One region of the Bacillus thuringiensis genome, then DNA from elsewhere that is predicted to be linked to it. Evidence: predicted binding sites of a transcription regulator. Region 1 holds the regulator's gene; each other region holds the start of a gene.

Region 1 (4,811 bases):
AAAAGATGTCGCATAGTCAGAAATCATGACTGATGAGACATCTTCCTTATTTATTAAATACTCTTATACATGCAGCTCTTCCCATTCTGCCATACAAGTTTCAAGTTGTTCTTGTAGCGTTTGTTTTTTTGTTGTAATTTCACTCGCTTTTTCATAATCTGCATATATTTCTGGTAAGCAAAGTTGATCTTCTAACGTAGCAATTTCTTCTTCTAAGTTTAAGATGTTTTGTTCTAGTTCTTCAATTTTTCGAGTGCGTTGACGTTCTAATTGTTTACGCTCTTTTTCTTCGAGATAATTTAATTTTTCTTGAGCTACAGTTTTTTGAACAGGTGCCTGATTTTCTTGCTGTTCTTGTTGTTCAAATGCTGCGCGTTCAATCATTTCATTTTTCTTCTCCACATAGTAATCGTAATCCCCTAAATATTCCTGTGCACCTTCTGTTGATAACTCAACCACAGTCGTTGTTACACGGTTAATAAAGTAGCGGTCATGTGAGACAAATAGAAGAGTCCCTGGATAATCAATTAAAGCATTCTCTAAAATCTCTTTACTATTTAAATCAAGGTGGTTCGTAGGCTCATCCAGAATTAATAAATTTGACTTTTGCATCATAAGTTTCGCAAGAGCTAATCGAGCTTTTTGTCCACCACTAAGGGAAGATACTGGTTTCAGTACATCATCTCCTGTGAATAAAAAATTCCCAAGTATAGTACGGATTTCTTTTTCAGGTTGCAGTGGATATTCATCCCATAGTTCATTTAAAACCCGTTTAGAAGATGTTAAGTTTGCTTGCTCTTGATCATAATAACCAACAGATACATTTGATCCGAAAGAAACATCACCATTTAATAGTGGTAACTTATTCACAATAGATTTTAATAATGTAGATTTCCCAATTCCGTTTGGACCAACTAAAGCAACACTATCTCCGCGAGTTAAGCGCATAGTTACGTTTTCAATTATAGGGTCCTCATCATAGCCAATGGTTGCATCCTTTACTTGTAAAACATCATTTCCACTTTGCTTTTCAATATCGAAGTGGAATGATGCTGACTTAGAATCACCTAATGGTCTCGTTAATAATTCCATTCTGTCTAGTTGTTTACGGCGACTTTGAGCACGTTTCGTTGTAGAGGCGCGAGCTATATTCTTTTGAACGAAGTCCTCAAGTTTTGCGATTTCATCTTGTTGTTTTTCGTAACGTTTCATTTCTTGCTCGTATAAGGCTGATTTTAAGTCTAAATATTTACTGTAGTTACCAACAAATCGTCTGCTTTCTTTATTCGAAATTTCATATACTTGTGTAACGAGTTTGTCTAAGAAATAACGGTCATGTGAAACGATTAATATTGCGCCAGGATAACCTTGTAAATATTGCTCAAGCCATGTTAATGTTTCGATGTCTAAATGGTTTGTAGGCTCGTCCAAAATAAGTAAGTCTGGTTTTGTTAATAATAATTTCCCGAGAGCTAATCTTGTTTTTTGCCCACCGCTTAAAGTAGAAATCGTCGTCTGGTGCGTTTCAACTGGGAAGCCAAGGCCGCTTAAAATGGAGCGAATATCCGCTTCATATTGATATCCACCTTGATCTTTATAATTGAGTTGCAATTGGTCATAATCAGCTAACAATCTTTCATATATAGCTTCGTTTGAAAAGTTTTCTTCTTTTCCCATTTCTTGCTCAAGCCTTCGAAGTTTTGTCTCCATTTGCTGTAAGTGGGTAAAGACGGTTAGCATTTCATCCCAAATTGTTAAAGACGTTTCTAGGCCGGTATTTTGAGCTAAATACCCGATTGAGACATCTTTCGGTTTTATAATTTCGCCACCATCATGTGATAATTCACCAGCGATAATTTTTAATAATGTAGATTTTCCAGCTCCATTCCTTCCAACTAATGCGATACGATCTTTTGTTTGTACTTCCAATTTTATGTTTGCAAGAATTGTTTCTGCACCGTATAATTTCGAAAGTCCATTTACTTGTAATAAAATCAATGTTTTCACCTCAAATAATTTCTTAACTTTGCCATGTTTATATTTCTCAATCATACTAAAAATAGTGTATAGTTTAAAATAAGAGAGAATACTTCTTCTCTTTATTATACAAGGAATTTAATGAGTGCTAAACTTCTGTATTTGATTAAAGTATATGAATAAAGATAGGAAGAGAGGAGAGGTCATATGGATCAGCAAAAGATTCCACAAGCCACTGCTAAAAGATTGCCTCTATACTATCGATTTATCCAAAACTTATCTCTTTCTGGTAAGCAGCGTGTTTCATCGGCCGAATTGAGTGAAGCGGTAAAAGTAGATTCCGCAACAATACGAAGAGATTTTTCGTATTTTGGAGCGTTAGGGAAAAAGGGATACGGATATAACGTAAATTATTTATTATCATTTTTCCGCGAAACACTTGATCAAGATGATATCACGCGTGTAGCACTTATTGGAGTAGGTAATTTAGGGACCGCTTTCTTACATTATAATTTCACGAAAAACAATAATACAAAAATTGAAATGGCATTTGATGTTAGTGAAGAGAAAGTTGGAACAGAAATCGGGGGCATTCCTGTATACCATTTAGATGAATTAGAAGAGAGATTATCAAATGATATACAAGTGGCAATATTAACAGTACCGGCTACAGTAGCACAAGCTGTAGCAGATAGATTAGCTGAAACGAGCGTGCATGGTATTTTGAATTTCACACCAGCACGATTAAACGTATCAGAGAATATTAGAATTCATCATATTGATTTAGCTGTAGAGTTACAAACATTAGTTTACTTTTTGAAAAACTATCCACAATAAAACGCAGAGGAAGCGACCTCTGCGTTTTATTATTGTTTCTTCTTTGTGAATTTAACTAATATAAGGCGAAGTGCCAAATTAAAATCAATTGTTGCCATAACTGCAAATAGTATTGTCCACACATTCCAGATTGTATCTGTCACGTTCGTAATGGCGAAGCGTGTAAAGATACATCCAAGAAGGAAGTATAGTGCAGCCATGAACAATGGTGAGTTTCTCATACAAAAAATCCTCCGATAAAGCCTTGCATTTTTTCAGCTTCTTTAATCATTTCTTGAATTTGCTCATTGCTCATAAAAATTTGCCCAATAGCGACTAATGTATTCATCGCAACATGAGCTGCAATAGGAACGATAATTCGCTTCGTTTTTACATATAAAAAGGCGAATACGAGCCCCATAGAAGTGTATACCAATAAGTGAGTAAAATCAAAATGAATTGCTGCGAATACAAGCGAACTAATGATAGCTGCAATAAAGAAGTTGAACTTCTTATAAAGTGCACCGAATAAAATTTTTCTAAATACGATTTCTTCTAAGATAGGTCCGATTATAGATACAACAATAAGGAACCAAGGCGTAGTTCGTGCAATTTCCATCAGTTTCATTGTATTTTCTGAACCTTGTTTAATTCCTAGTAGTTGCATCTCGATCATACCGGCAACTATTTGTGAAAAGAAAGCTAAGAATAATCCGATGAAAATCCATCCAATTGTAGCTGGAACAGAAGAGCGCGTTGAATCTAAATGCCTGTCACGAATATCTGTTCTAAGTAACCAAAGTACGATACATAATGCAACAAAGAAGCTAATAATTGCCCAGTGTCCCGTTATGATTTGTCCTTTTTCCTCAATGGTAAACCCTCTATTATCATAGAGTCCTGTTTTTAGGAGAAGTGGTAATCCAACAACGCCAGATAACTGCATTAAAATGTATGTAACGATAACCCACCAATATTGTTTTTTCAAATGGTTTAACCATCCTTTCTAACTATAGTGTATGAGATAAGTTAGGATAACATGTAAATATGCTACCTACGATATAAACCTCACTTAAATTATGTTTTTTTCGTAAATCCTTATTTGAAATTATAATAGAAGACAGGAGAAAGTTGTGTGTATAGCGAAAACAACTTAGGGTGTCCTTTCATATTGTAACATACGAGCAGTGGAAACAATGCTTCATATAGTAAAGGCGGTATTCTATATAGAAAGTTTATATAGTAATTTGCGAAAAAATTATGATTTTTTTACTTGCAAAAGAAATTGAGATTATTTATTATTATAAGTGTGTTAGCACTCGGGTGACTTGAGTGCTAATAAATAAAATTTACATAACAAAATGAGGAGGTTATTGTTCATGCTAAAGCCATTAGGTGATCGCGTTGTAATTGAGCTTGTTCAAGCAGAAGAAAAAACAGCAAGTGGTATTGTATTACCAGATACTGCAAAAGAAAAACCACAAGAGGGTAAAGTTGTTGCAGTAGGTACTGGTCGAGTGCTTGAAAATGGTGAGCGTGTTGCTTTAGAGGTAGCAGCAGGTGATCTTATCATCTTCTCAAAATATGCAGGTACTGAAGTGAAATATGAAGGTACAGACTACTTGATTTTACGTGAAAGTGACATTTTAGCAGTTATCGGTTAATTATATAAATCTTAAAAAATCCAAGGGGGTCAATTATTATGGCAAAAGATATTAAATTTAGTGAAGAAGCACGTCGTTCGATGCTTCGCGGTGTCGACACTCTTGCAAACGCAGTAAAAGTAACGCTTGGACCAAAAGGTCGTAACGTTGTACTTGAGAAAAAATTTGGTTCACCACTTATTACAAATGATGGTGTAACAATCGCAAAAGAAATCGAATTAGAAGATGCATTCGAAAACATGGGTGCGAAATTAGTAGCAGAAGTTGCTAGCAAAACAAACGATGTAGCTGGTGACGGAACAACAACTGCAACTGTATTAGCGCAAGCTATGATTCGTGAAGGTCTTAAAAACG
Region 2 (4,811 bases), 1.0 Mb from region 1:
TTACAGTAGCAGGACCAATTCAAGAAGAGGAAGTTGATGGACCTGAAGAATTCCATTTAGTTGTTGTTGATAATGGTCGCTCTCAAATTCTTGGATCTGAATTCCGTTCAGTATTACAATGTATTCGTTGCGCTGCTTGTGTTAACGTATGTCCTGTATATCGTCACGTTGGTGGACATTCATATGGATCGATTTACTCAGGGCCAATCGGTGCGGTATTAACACCGCTTCTAGGTGGATATGATGATTACAAAGAGCTTCCTTATGCATCTAGTTTATGCGGAGCATGTACAGAAGCTTGTCCAGTAAAAATTCCATTGCATGATTTATTATTAAAACATCGTCAAGTCATCGTTGAGCAAGAAGGTCGTGCACCACTTGCAGAAAAACTAGCGATGAAAATGTTTAGTATGGGTGCTTCTTCAGCTGCTTTATATAAAATGGGTTCAAAAATGGCACCAGCGGCAATGAGTCCATTTACATCTGGTAATCGTGTATCAAAAGGTGTTGGACCACTTAAAAACTGGACGGATATTCGTGAATTTCCAGCTCCAAGTAAAGAACGATTCCGTGATTGGTATAAAGATCATAAGAAAGGCGGAGATAAATAATGACAGGATTAATTCAAAACCGTGATGCCTTTCTAGATAACATTGCAAAAGAACTTGGACGCGCGCGTAAAACAGAAGGTGTAGAGCGTCCAGTATGGAAAAGTAATGTGAATATAGAAACGTTAAAAGATTATTCACAAGAAGAATTACTAGAAGTGTTTAAAAAGCAATGTACAAACATTCATACAAATGTAGTAGAAACGACAAATGACCGTTTAGGTGAAGACCTTCAAAAAGTAATCATGGAAAACGGCGGGGGACCTATTTTATTATCAGCAGATGAGCGTTTTGATGCATATGGTTTAACATCTTTATTTAAAGAAGAACTTCCAAAGCGAGACATTGAAGTAAACGTATGGGATCCAGAGAGAAAAGACGAAAATATGCGTTTAGCTGAAAAAGCGAATATTGGTATTGCATTTAGTGATTATACATTAGCTGAATCTGGTACAATTGTTGTACAAAGCCATAAAGGGCAAGGACGTTCTTTACACTTTTTACCGACTGTATATTTTGCTATTATTCCACGTGAAACACTTGTGCCTCGTATTACACAAGCGGTTCAGGATATGAACTCACGTGTAGAAAATGGGGAGACAGCGGCATCTTGTATTAACTTTATTACAGGGCCAAGTAACTCGGCTGATATTGAGATGAATCTTGTTGTCGGAGTACATGGACCATTAAAAGCAGTATATTTCATCGTATAAAAGAGGGGAAAGCAGGCCGGAAAATGGCCTGCTTTTTTAGTAGAATAAAGGATAATATGAAGTAGAAGTTCTCTCCTTTTTTTGCTATGTTTTTTGGGAAAGGAGAGGAAGGGATGTTCACTTATTTATATGCAATGTTAGCAGGGATGGTGTTTGGTTCTTTTTTTATGTTAGTTGCGATGAGGATTCCATTAGGTGCGTCTATCATTACCCCGCGTTCACATTGTTATTATTGCAAATATGTGCTAAGGCCAAAAGAATTAATCCCCATCATTTCATTTTATATACAAAGAGGCTGTTGTACGAATTGTAAGAGAAAAATTCCAATTATGTATGTAGCATTTGAATGTATAACAGGAAGTATATTTCTTCTTACCGTGTATATGATTGGAATAGAACGAGAGCTTATTATCATTTTATCCCTTTTTTCGCTACTTCTTATTATTTCAGTTACAGATTACTTATATATGTTAATTCCTGATTGTATTTTAATTTCGTTTGCCGTTTTACTCATTCTTGAAAGTGTTTTTGTACAATTAGTTACTTGGACAGATAGTATAGTTGGTAGTGGTGTTATATTCATTTTGTTATATTGCATGCAAAAGATATATCCAGAAGGGCTTGGCGGAGGAGATATAAAACTACTTTCGTTACTTGGGTTTATAGTAGGAGTGAAGGGAGTTTTTATCGTTTTATTTTTAGCGTCTTGTTTCAGTCTTTGTTTCTTCGGGATTGGTATCGTATTAAAACGTATAGAAGTACGAAAACCAATTCCATTTGGTCCTTTTATTAGTCTTGCGGCAATATGTTATGTATTGGCCGCATATTCAAATTAGAGAGGGAATAGAAAATGAACGTATATATGGATGATCAAAGAAGTTGCCCGTTCGGGTATGTGCCCGCAACTACAGTAGAATGTGCCTTGCAAATGGTCCGGGATTATGATGTGAATATTCTTTCCCTTGATTTTAATATGGGGTGGGGAGCAAAAAATGGACTGGATTTTGTAGAAGCTTTTTGTACAGAGGGGTTATATGTAAATGAAATTCACCTTCATACGAATGATATCATCGGTATGCACAAGATGAAACAGAGAATGGATAAGGGAAAGGAAGAAGGAGAAATTAATCCTCACCTTGTTGTTAAATACGTGGGAAGCTAAAAACTCCAAAGTAAAACTTTGGAGTTTTTAATGTTTCATATGTGCTTGTAAAGGAATAATCTCTTCTTGTTGAGTTGCTGCGATTTCAGTTTCTTCCTGTTGAACTTCAGGTGTTTTCTTTGTTAAGTAGTGGTATACCATACCGACAAATACTGATCCGCCAATAATGTTACCGATTGTAACAGGAATTAAGTTATGAATAGCACCTGAAAAAGAAATTGTCTCAGGATGCGGTGAAACTAAAGATAAAGCAAAGAGTGACAAGTTTGCAATACTATGTTCGTAACCAGATAAGAAGAATGTGAAAACAAGTAGCATCATGACCATTATTTTTGCTGTGTCGCCTTTAACCTGAGATGGTAAGAAGCAAGCAAGACATACGAGCCAGTTACATAAAATGGCTTTAAAGAATAGCTGCATTGTAGGTGTGTTCATCTTTCCTTCAACGACTTTATTCATTAAGTGACCGTGATCAATTGCTTCAAAAATTCCAGTTGCGTAAAATAGTAAGGCAAAGAATAACGCGCCGGCTAAGTTACCTGCATAACAAGCAACCCAGTTACGAAGTGTATCAGAAATCGTTGTTTCTTTCCTTAAAGTTGCTACAGTAAAGTACATTGTGTTTCCAGTAAACAATTCAGCACCGCCATATATAATAAGTACGAGAGCAATCCCGAAAAACATAGAAGCAGCTAAATAAGTTGCTGGTGAATCTGCAATGTGAAAAAAGTTACCTAATTTAAAACATAGTACAATAATAAAACCGATATAAATACCCGCAAGTGCAGCACGAATGAAATATTGCATTGGGTTTGTATCTAGCATTTTCTTTTTGCTTTTAGCCAGTTTGACAACATAATCTAGTCCTTGTTCTAGCATGAGTAATACGCTCCTTTAGTAAATCTTCTATAAATACTCCTTATATGAATAAAGTACATGGAATTGTTCTCACTTTCAATAAGTTTGTGCAATGTTTCACAAAAAGGACATACATACGTTAAGAAAACGTTTACAAAAGATAGTATAATGGAATTTTTTCTGGACATTGAGAGGAAGAAAGGAAAAAGAAAAAGCGCTGTAATTACAGCGCTTTTTCGTCTAAATTCTTTTCTACTTTTACTTCTACTTCTTTTGAGAAGAACCAACCACCAACTGCGATTCCGACTAATACAATCCAGAATGTAAGCTTCCACGGAGTGGATTCTGGGAATGAATGTGGAATTACATTTAATGCAGGGTGTGCTAATGTATAAACTGCTAGCTTCACACCAACCCAACCTACAATTAAGAATGCTGCAGTTTCAAGTCCTGGTTTACGTTTTAAGATTTGTACGAAAGCAGTTGCTGCAAATCGCATAATGATTAATCCGATAAGTCCACCTACAAAGATAACAACGAATTGCCCAGTATCTAGACTACCAATTGTACCTAATCCTGTTTTTGGTAAAGTCATTGCTAGTGCAACCGCAGCTAAAATTGAATCAACTGCGAAGGCGATATCAGCAACTTCAACTTTAAATACAGTCCACCAAAAGTTCTCTTGTTTTTTCTTTGCTTCTTTTTCTTCTGTTTCTTCATCTGTATTCTTTTTAACATATGTTTTAAATAAGTGATTACCAGCGATAAACATAAGGTAGATGGCACCGATTGCTTGCACTTGCCATACATCGACTAAGAACGAAATCATAAATAACGATCCAAATCGGAAAACAAATGCCCCCGCTAATCCGTAAAATAGTGCTTTCTTTCGTTTTTCTTCTGGTAAATGTTTTACCATAATTGCAAGAACAAGAGCGTTATCAGCCGCTAAAATCCCTTCAAGTGCAATTAGGATGAGTAATACCCAACCATACTCCAATAATAATGATACATCCATGTACATTCTCCTCTCATCTCTATAAGTTCTAAATAAGTGAAGAATTTCCCCACTATTTAGTTTCCCCATACTCCTGCCTATTAACTTTGGAAGAATTTGGAAGTGAATACAAAAAAGACCTCTGCCGTTAATAGGCAAAGGTCTTGCTAGACATATGTAATAAAAATGCCAACAAAGCCGGAAGAACTAAGTTCTACGTAATGACGACTTTGTTTCCAAGAAATATTCTTGGACGCTACTCCCCTTTGGAGATATGTTATTGTATTCTCATTATATGGATAATTTATACGGTTGTCAACCTGTTAAAATATCTTCATTAGGATATTTTATTTTCCGGTTCTTTTTACGAGCAAATGAAAAAGCCAATGTTAAAGGACCCATTTTCCCAAAAAACATCATAAAGATAATAATAGCTTTTCCGATTATAGTTAAGTGAGGTGTTAAGTTCATAC
Region 3 (4,811 bases), 2.3 Mb from region 1:
TACGATATATACGATAGCGGAATTAGGTGAATTAGCGGAAGTCATATTAAAGCGTGATACAATACAAGATGCGAAAAGAGAGATCGGTTTAGAAATGTTTGATGTAATTTGGAATGTATGTGATTTAGCAAATAAATTAAATATTGATTTAGAGAAGGCGTTTAAAGAAAAAATGAAAATTAATAAAAAGCGTGAATGGTAAGTAGAATTTTAATTTGTAAAGATGGGTGATATGAATGAAAAAGAAGCTTTTTATAGGAGGAATCTTTACTTTAATTAGTGTAATAAGTGTTGTCGTTTACTTAGTTTTTCAAGGCATATTCATTCCGAATCAAATAAGTGCTGATAAGTATGAAATAAAAGGTGTAGATGTCGCATCGTATCAAGGGGATATAGATTGGAGAGAGTTGGAAAAGCAAAATATGAAGTTTGCGTTTATAAAGGCGACTGAAGGAAGTTCGTTTGTGGATGAGTACTTTTCGAAAAATTGGAGGAATGCGAATAAGACAGATATGCGTATCGGAGCGTATCATTTTTTTAGTTTCGATAGTAAGGGTGAAACACAAGCAGAGCAATTTATACGAACTGTTCCAAAATATAAACAAGCACTGCCACCCGTGATTGATGTTGAGTTTTACGCTAACAAAAAAGATAATCCACCTAAGCGTGAAGATGTTACGAAAGAGTTGGCGGTCATGATTGAAATGCTAGAAAAACATTACGATAAGAAAGTAATATTGTATGCAACGCAAGAGGCGTATGATTTATATATAAAGGATGCGTATCCAAAATGTGATATATGGATTCGTAGTGTTCTTACAAAAACAAGTTTATCTGATGAGAGAAAATGGACGTTTTGGCAATACACGAACCGCGGGAGATTAAGCGGTTATAATGGAAAAGAAAAGTATATTGATTTGAATGTATTTTATGGGAATGAGGAAGAGTTTGAGAATTATGGAATGGAAGATTAAGTTTTAAAGCGTACAAAATTTTGTACGCTTTTTTGTTAATTACATAAAAGTATGCAAATGAAGATGGAACAAACATTTGAGATGAATTGTCTAATATAGGTAATAACTATTTAGCTTGAAAGAAAGGGTTGATAACATGAAAAAGAATACGTTGTTAAAAGTAGGATTATGTGTAAGTTTACTAGGAACAACTCAATTTGTTAGCACGATTTCTTCTGTACAAGCATCACAAAAGGTAGAGCAAAAAGTAATAAAAAATGAGACGGGAACCATTTCAATATCTCAGTTAAACAAGAATGTATGGGTTCATACGGAGTTAGGTTATTTTAATGGAGAAGCAGTTCCTTCGAACGGTCTAGTTCTTAATACTTCTAAAGGTTTAGTACTTGTTGATTCTTCTTGGGATGATAAGTTAACGAAGGAACTAATAGAAATGGTAGAAAAGAAATTTCAGAAGTGCGTAACGGATGTCATTATTACACATGCGCACGCTGATCGAATTGGCGGAATAACAGCGTTGAAAGAAAGAGGCATTAAAGCGCATAGTACAGCATTAACCGCAGAACTAGCAAAGAAAAGTGGATATGAAGAGCCGCTTGGAGATTTACAAACAATTACGAGTTTGAAGTTTGGCAATACAAAAGTAGAAACGTTCTATCCAGGGAAAGGACATACAGAAGATAATATTGTTGTTTGGTTGCCACAATATCAAATTTTAGCTGGAGGCTGTTTAGTAAAATCTGCGGAAGCTAAAGATTTAGGAAATGTTGCGGATGCGTACGTAAATGAATGGTCTACATCGATTGAAAATGTGCTGAAGCGATATGGAAATATAAATTCGGTAGTACCTGGTCATGGAGAAGTAGGAGACAAGGGATTACTTTTACATACATTGGATTTATTAAAATAAGAAATTGTAGAAATACAAAAGAGAGGAGAAATAATTTTCTCCTCTCTTTCTTCTAACTATATTTAAATGCTGAATCTGTCGATTACGCCAGCATATATTACTGAGATTTTAATTCCAAGTATACAAATACTAGTACTGTCATAATTGCAATAACAACGTAAGTAGCATCAAGCATTATAAGTGTTTTTAAAGTTTCAGTCATCGTAATTCACCCCTGTTATAAAAATATAACATGATCTTTTTATTGATTAGATTAGAGATCATAAAGATAAAATGTATATGAAATTTCTTAAGTAGCTTCTATATAAATATATCATATAAATAATGTAAGTAATGTTAAGATAGTGTAAATGTATTGTAAATAAAGAGGTTTACAATAAAGGCTTTAATAAAAAAATGATAGTTCCTTAAAATAAAAAATACGCTATTCTCTTTCTATTGAATGATAGAAAGAATAGCGTATTTGTATGTCTATTTTCATATGTGATGAATTGCAACTATTTGTATAAGGGATTCAAAAAAATTTTTTCTTTGTATATATTTCTCCAAATTAATTATTTAGCTATTTAAAAGTATCGAAAGGTGTGTGCACACTAATGTATTTTTTAGTGTCAATAAAAATATTATGTCAACAATATGAACTGTCACAAATCTTTATATATTATTGTGATTGATATCACATCACTTTTTTTCAATGGGTATTATGCTTAAGGTGTAATGAATGATTGGGAGAGGGTGGGATGATATGTTTTGTTATCAATGTGAACAAACGCCAACAGGTGGATGCAAAGTAATGGGTGTGTGTGGCAAGAATGAAACGATTGCTAGTTTACAAGATACGATTGTGTTTGGGTTAAAAGGAATTGCGGCTTATCGTACTCATGCTGCTCAGCTAGGGTATACGGATGCATTTGTAGATGCTACAACACAAGAAGCTTTATATATGACATTAACAAATTCTAATTTTAACGAACAAGAGCATATTGATATGGCTATGAAAGTTGGGAAATCAGCTTTACAGGTGATGGAGTTATTGGATGAGGCACATACGAATCATTTTGGTGTGCCAGAACCTGTCCAAATTACACAAAATCGTGTAGAAGGTAAAGCAATTGTAGTTACGGGCCATAATTTATTTGCATTAGAAGAACTATTAAAGCAAACAGAAGGAAAAGACATTAATATTTATACACATTCTGAAATGCTACCAGCACACGGATACCCGCAGCTGAAAAAATATAAACATTTAAAAGGAAACATCGGTAAGGCATGGTATGATCAAAGACGCCTTTTTGAAAAATTTACTGGTGCCATATTAGCTACAACGAACTGTGTTATGCCAATTAAAGGATCATACTCTGATCGATTCTTTTCATATGATATTGCAGGTTTAGAAGGTGTACAAAAAATTGAAAATGATGATTTTACACCATTAATTCAAAAAACGCTAGAACTTCCAGAAGTACATATGGAGTCGGATGAACAGTTAGTGACAGGGTTTCATCATAATACAGTATTATCATTAGCTCCAGAAATTATTGACGCAGTAAAAGAAGGGAAAATAAAGCGTTTCTTTGTTATCGCCGGTTGTGATGCACCGGGAAAAGGCGGAGAATATTATCGTGAATTAGCAACGTCACTTCCGCCAGAAACGGTTATTTTAACAACTTCTTGCGGGAAATTCCGCTTTAATGATGTGGATTACGGTGTTGTACCTGGTACGGAAATTCCGCGTTACATTGATTTAGGACAGTGCAATAATTCAATTTCTACAGTGAAAATAGCGGCTGCTTTAGCTGATGCTTTTCAATGTGAAGTGAATGAATTGCCAGTAAGTATTGTCCTATCATGGTTTGAACAAAAAGCGGTTGCTATTTTACTAGGGCTATTTAGTCTTGGGATTCAAGATATTCGCATCGGTCCAAAGGCTCCTGAATTTATTTCACCTGGCGTACTTGATGTATTACAAGAAACATTCGGTTTAAAACTGATTACAAATGCAGCAGAAGACATGGCTATGATGTTATCGTAACAAAAAATGATCTGTCTTATTAATAAGAAGAGCTAGCCATATTCATTAACTTTGGTATAGTATAGCGCCCCAAAATAAAAATGTAGAATTTTTTGTTTTGGGGTATTTTCTTTTCTTAGTGGGATAGGTATGGGGCAAAATAAAAAAAGAAAATAGGCTGTATCGAATAGGTAATAGTTGATTTTAGAAAAAATATAAAAATCGAGTTGACATTCATCGCTACTTAGTCATACAATGTACTTGTAGTAAGCAATACTGAGTAGTGTTGTTTCTCAAAATATTTTCAGTAGACAATAGGTAATAGCGGATTTTAGAAAAAATTTAAAAATCAGTTGACATCCATAACTACTTAGTCATACAATGTAGATGTAATAAGTGATACTGAATAGTTCGGATTCACAAAAACTACTCAGTAAAAAATTCGCCTTAGTACTCTGTGATACTGAATATAAGTCAGACAGAATAGGGGGTAAAGGAGGATCTGGACATGGAAAATTTAACTGAAATGCTGAAAGGTTCACTGGAAGGGTGTGTACTGGAAATCATTAGTCGCCGTGAAACGTATGGCTATGAGATTACCCGCCACCTGAATGATCTTGGGTTTACAGAAGTTGTGGAAGGTACGGTGTATACTATCCTCGTACGATTAGAGAAGAAAAAGCTTGTAAATATTGAAAAGAAACCATCAGATATGGGACCGCCTCGTAAGTTTTATTCATTAAATGAAGAAGGCCGCCAGGAGCTTGAATTGTTTTGGAAAAAATGGGATTTTGTATCGTCAAAAATTAACGTCTTGAAGTCAAAATAGGTTCATAAGATAAAATGTTCTGGCCGATACTTTGGGAATTTCTTGTTCGGTTTTATAAAAAAGGAGGAAAATAAGATGTTAGAAATG

The links. Region 1 encodes Rex, which represses fermentation and respiration genes when NADH is low (regulators of the CRP and FNR family bind a similar motif). Its sites were predicted from a motif close to TTGTGAAATATTTCACAA; they were not measured.
Region 2: the regulator Rex is predicted to act here: its motif matches at 3,447-3,464, upstream of AC241_RS06640 (formate/nitrite transporter family protein).
Region 3: the regulator Rex is predicted to act here: its motif matches at 2,549-2,566, upstream of hcp (hydroxylamine reductase).

Annotation. Positions count from the first base shown of each region.
Region 1 is NZ_CP012099.1:252,309-257,119, forward strand. It holds gene AC241_RS01510 (ABC-F family ATP-binding cassette domain-containing protein) at 64-1,998, opposite strand; gene AC241_RS01515 (redox-sensing transcriptional repressor Rex) at 2,185-2,814, shown strand; gene AC241_RS01520 (YdiK family protein) at 2,844-3,035, opposite strand; gene AC241_RS01525 (CPBP family intramembrane glutamic endopeptidase) at 3,032-3,781, opposite strand; gene groES (co-chaperone GroES) at 4,173-4,457, shown strand; gene groL (chaperonin GroEL) at 4,496-4,811, shown strand, end outside.
Region 2 is NZ_CP012099.1:1,283,217-1,288,027, forward strand. It holds gene AC241_RS06620 (LutB/LldF family L-lactate oxidation iron-sulfur protein) at 1-611, shown strand, start outside; gene AC241_RS06625 (LutC/YkgG family protein) at 611-1,321, shown strand; gene AC241_RS06630 (prepilin peptidase) at 1,435-2,157, shown strand; gene AC241_RS06635 (cyclic-phosphate processing receiver domain-containing protein) at 2,172-2,483, shown strand; gene AC241_RS06640 (formate/nitrite transporter family protein) at 2,511-3,362, opposite strand; gene AC241_RS06645 (TerC family protein) at 3,565-4,359, opposite strand; yybP-ykoY riboswitch at 4,450-4,615, opposite strand; gene AC241_RS06650 (TrkH family potassium uptake protein) at 4,654-4,811, opposite strand, start outside.
Region 3 is NZ_CP012099.1:3,256,533-3,261,343, reverse strand. It holds gene AC241_RS16810 (MazG nucleotide pyrophosphohydrolase domain-containing protein) at 1-202, shown strand, start outside; gene AC241_RS16805 (glycoside hydrolase family 25 protein) at 237-974, shown strand; gene bla2 (BcII family subclass B1 metallo-beta-lactamase) at 1,111-1,884, shown strand; gene hcp (hydroxylamine reductase) at 2,630-3,916, shown strand; gene AC241_RS16790 (PadR family transcriptional regulator) at 4,404-4,724, shown strand; gene AC241_RS16785 (DUF1048 domain-containing protein) at 4,800-4,811, shown strand, end outside.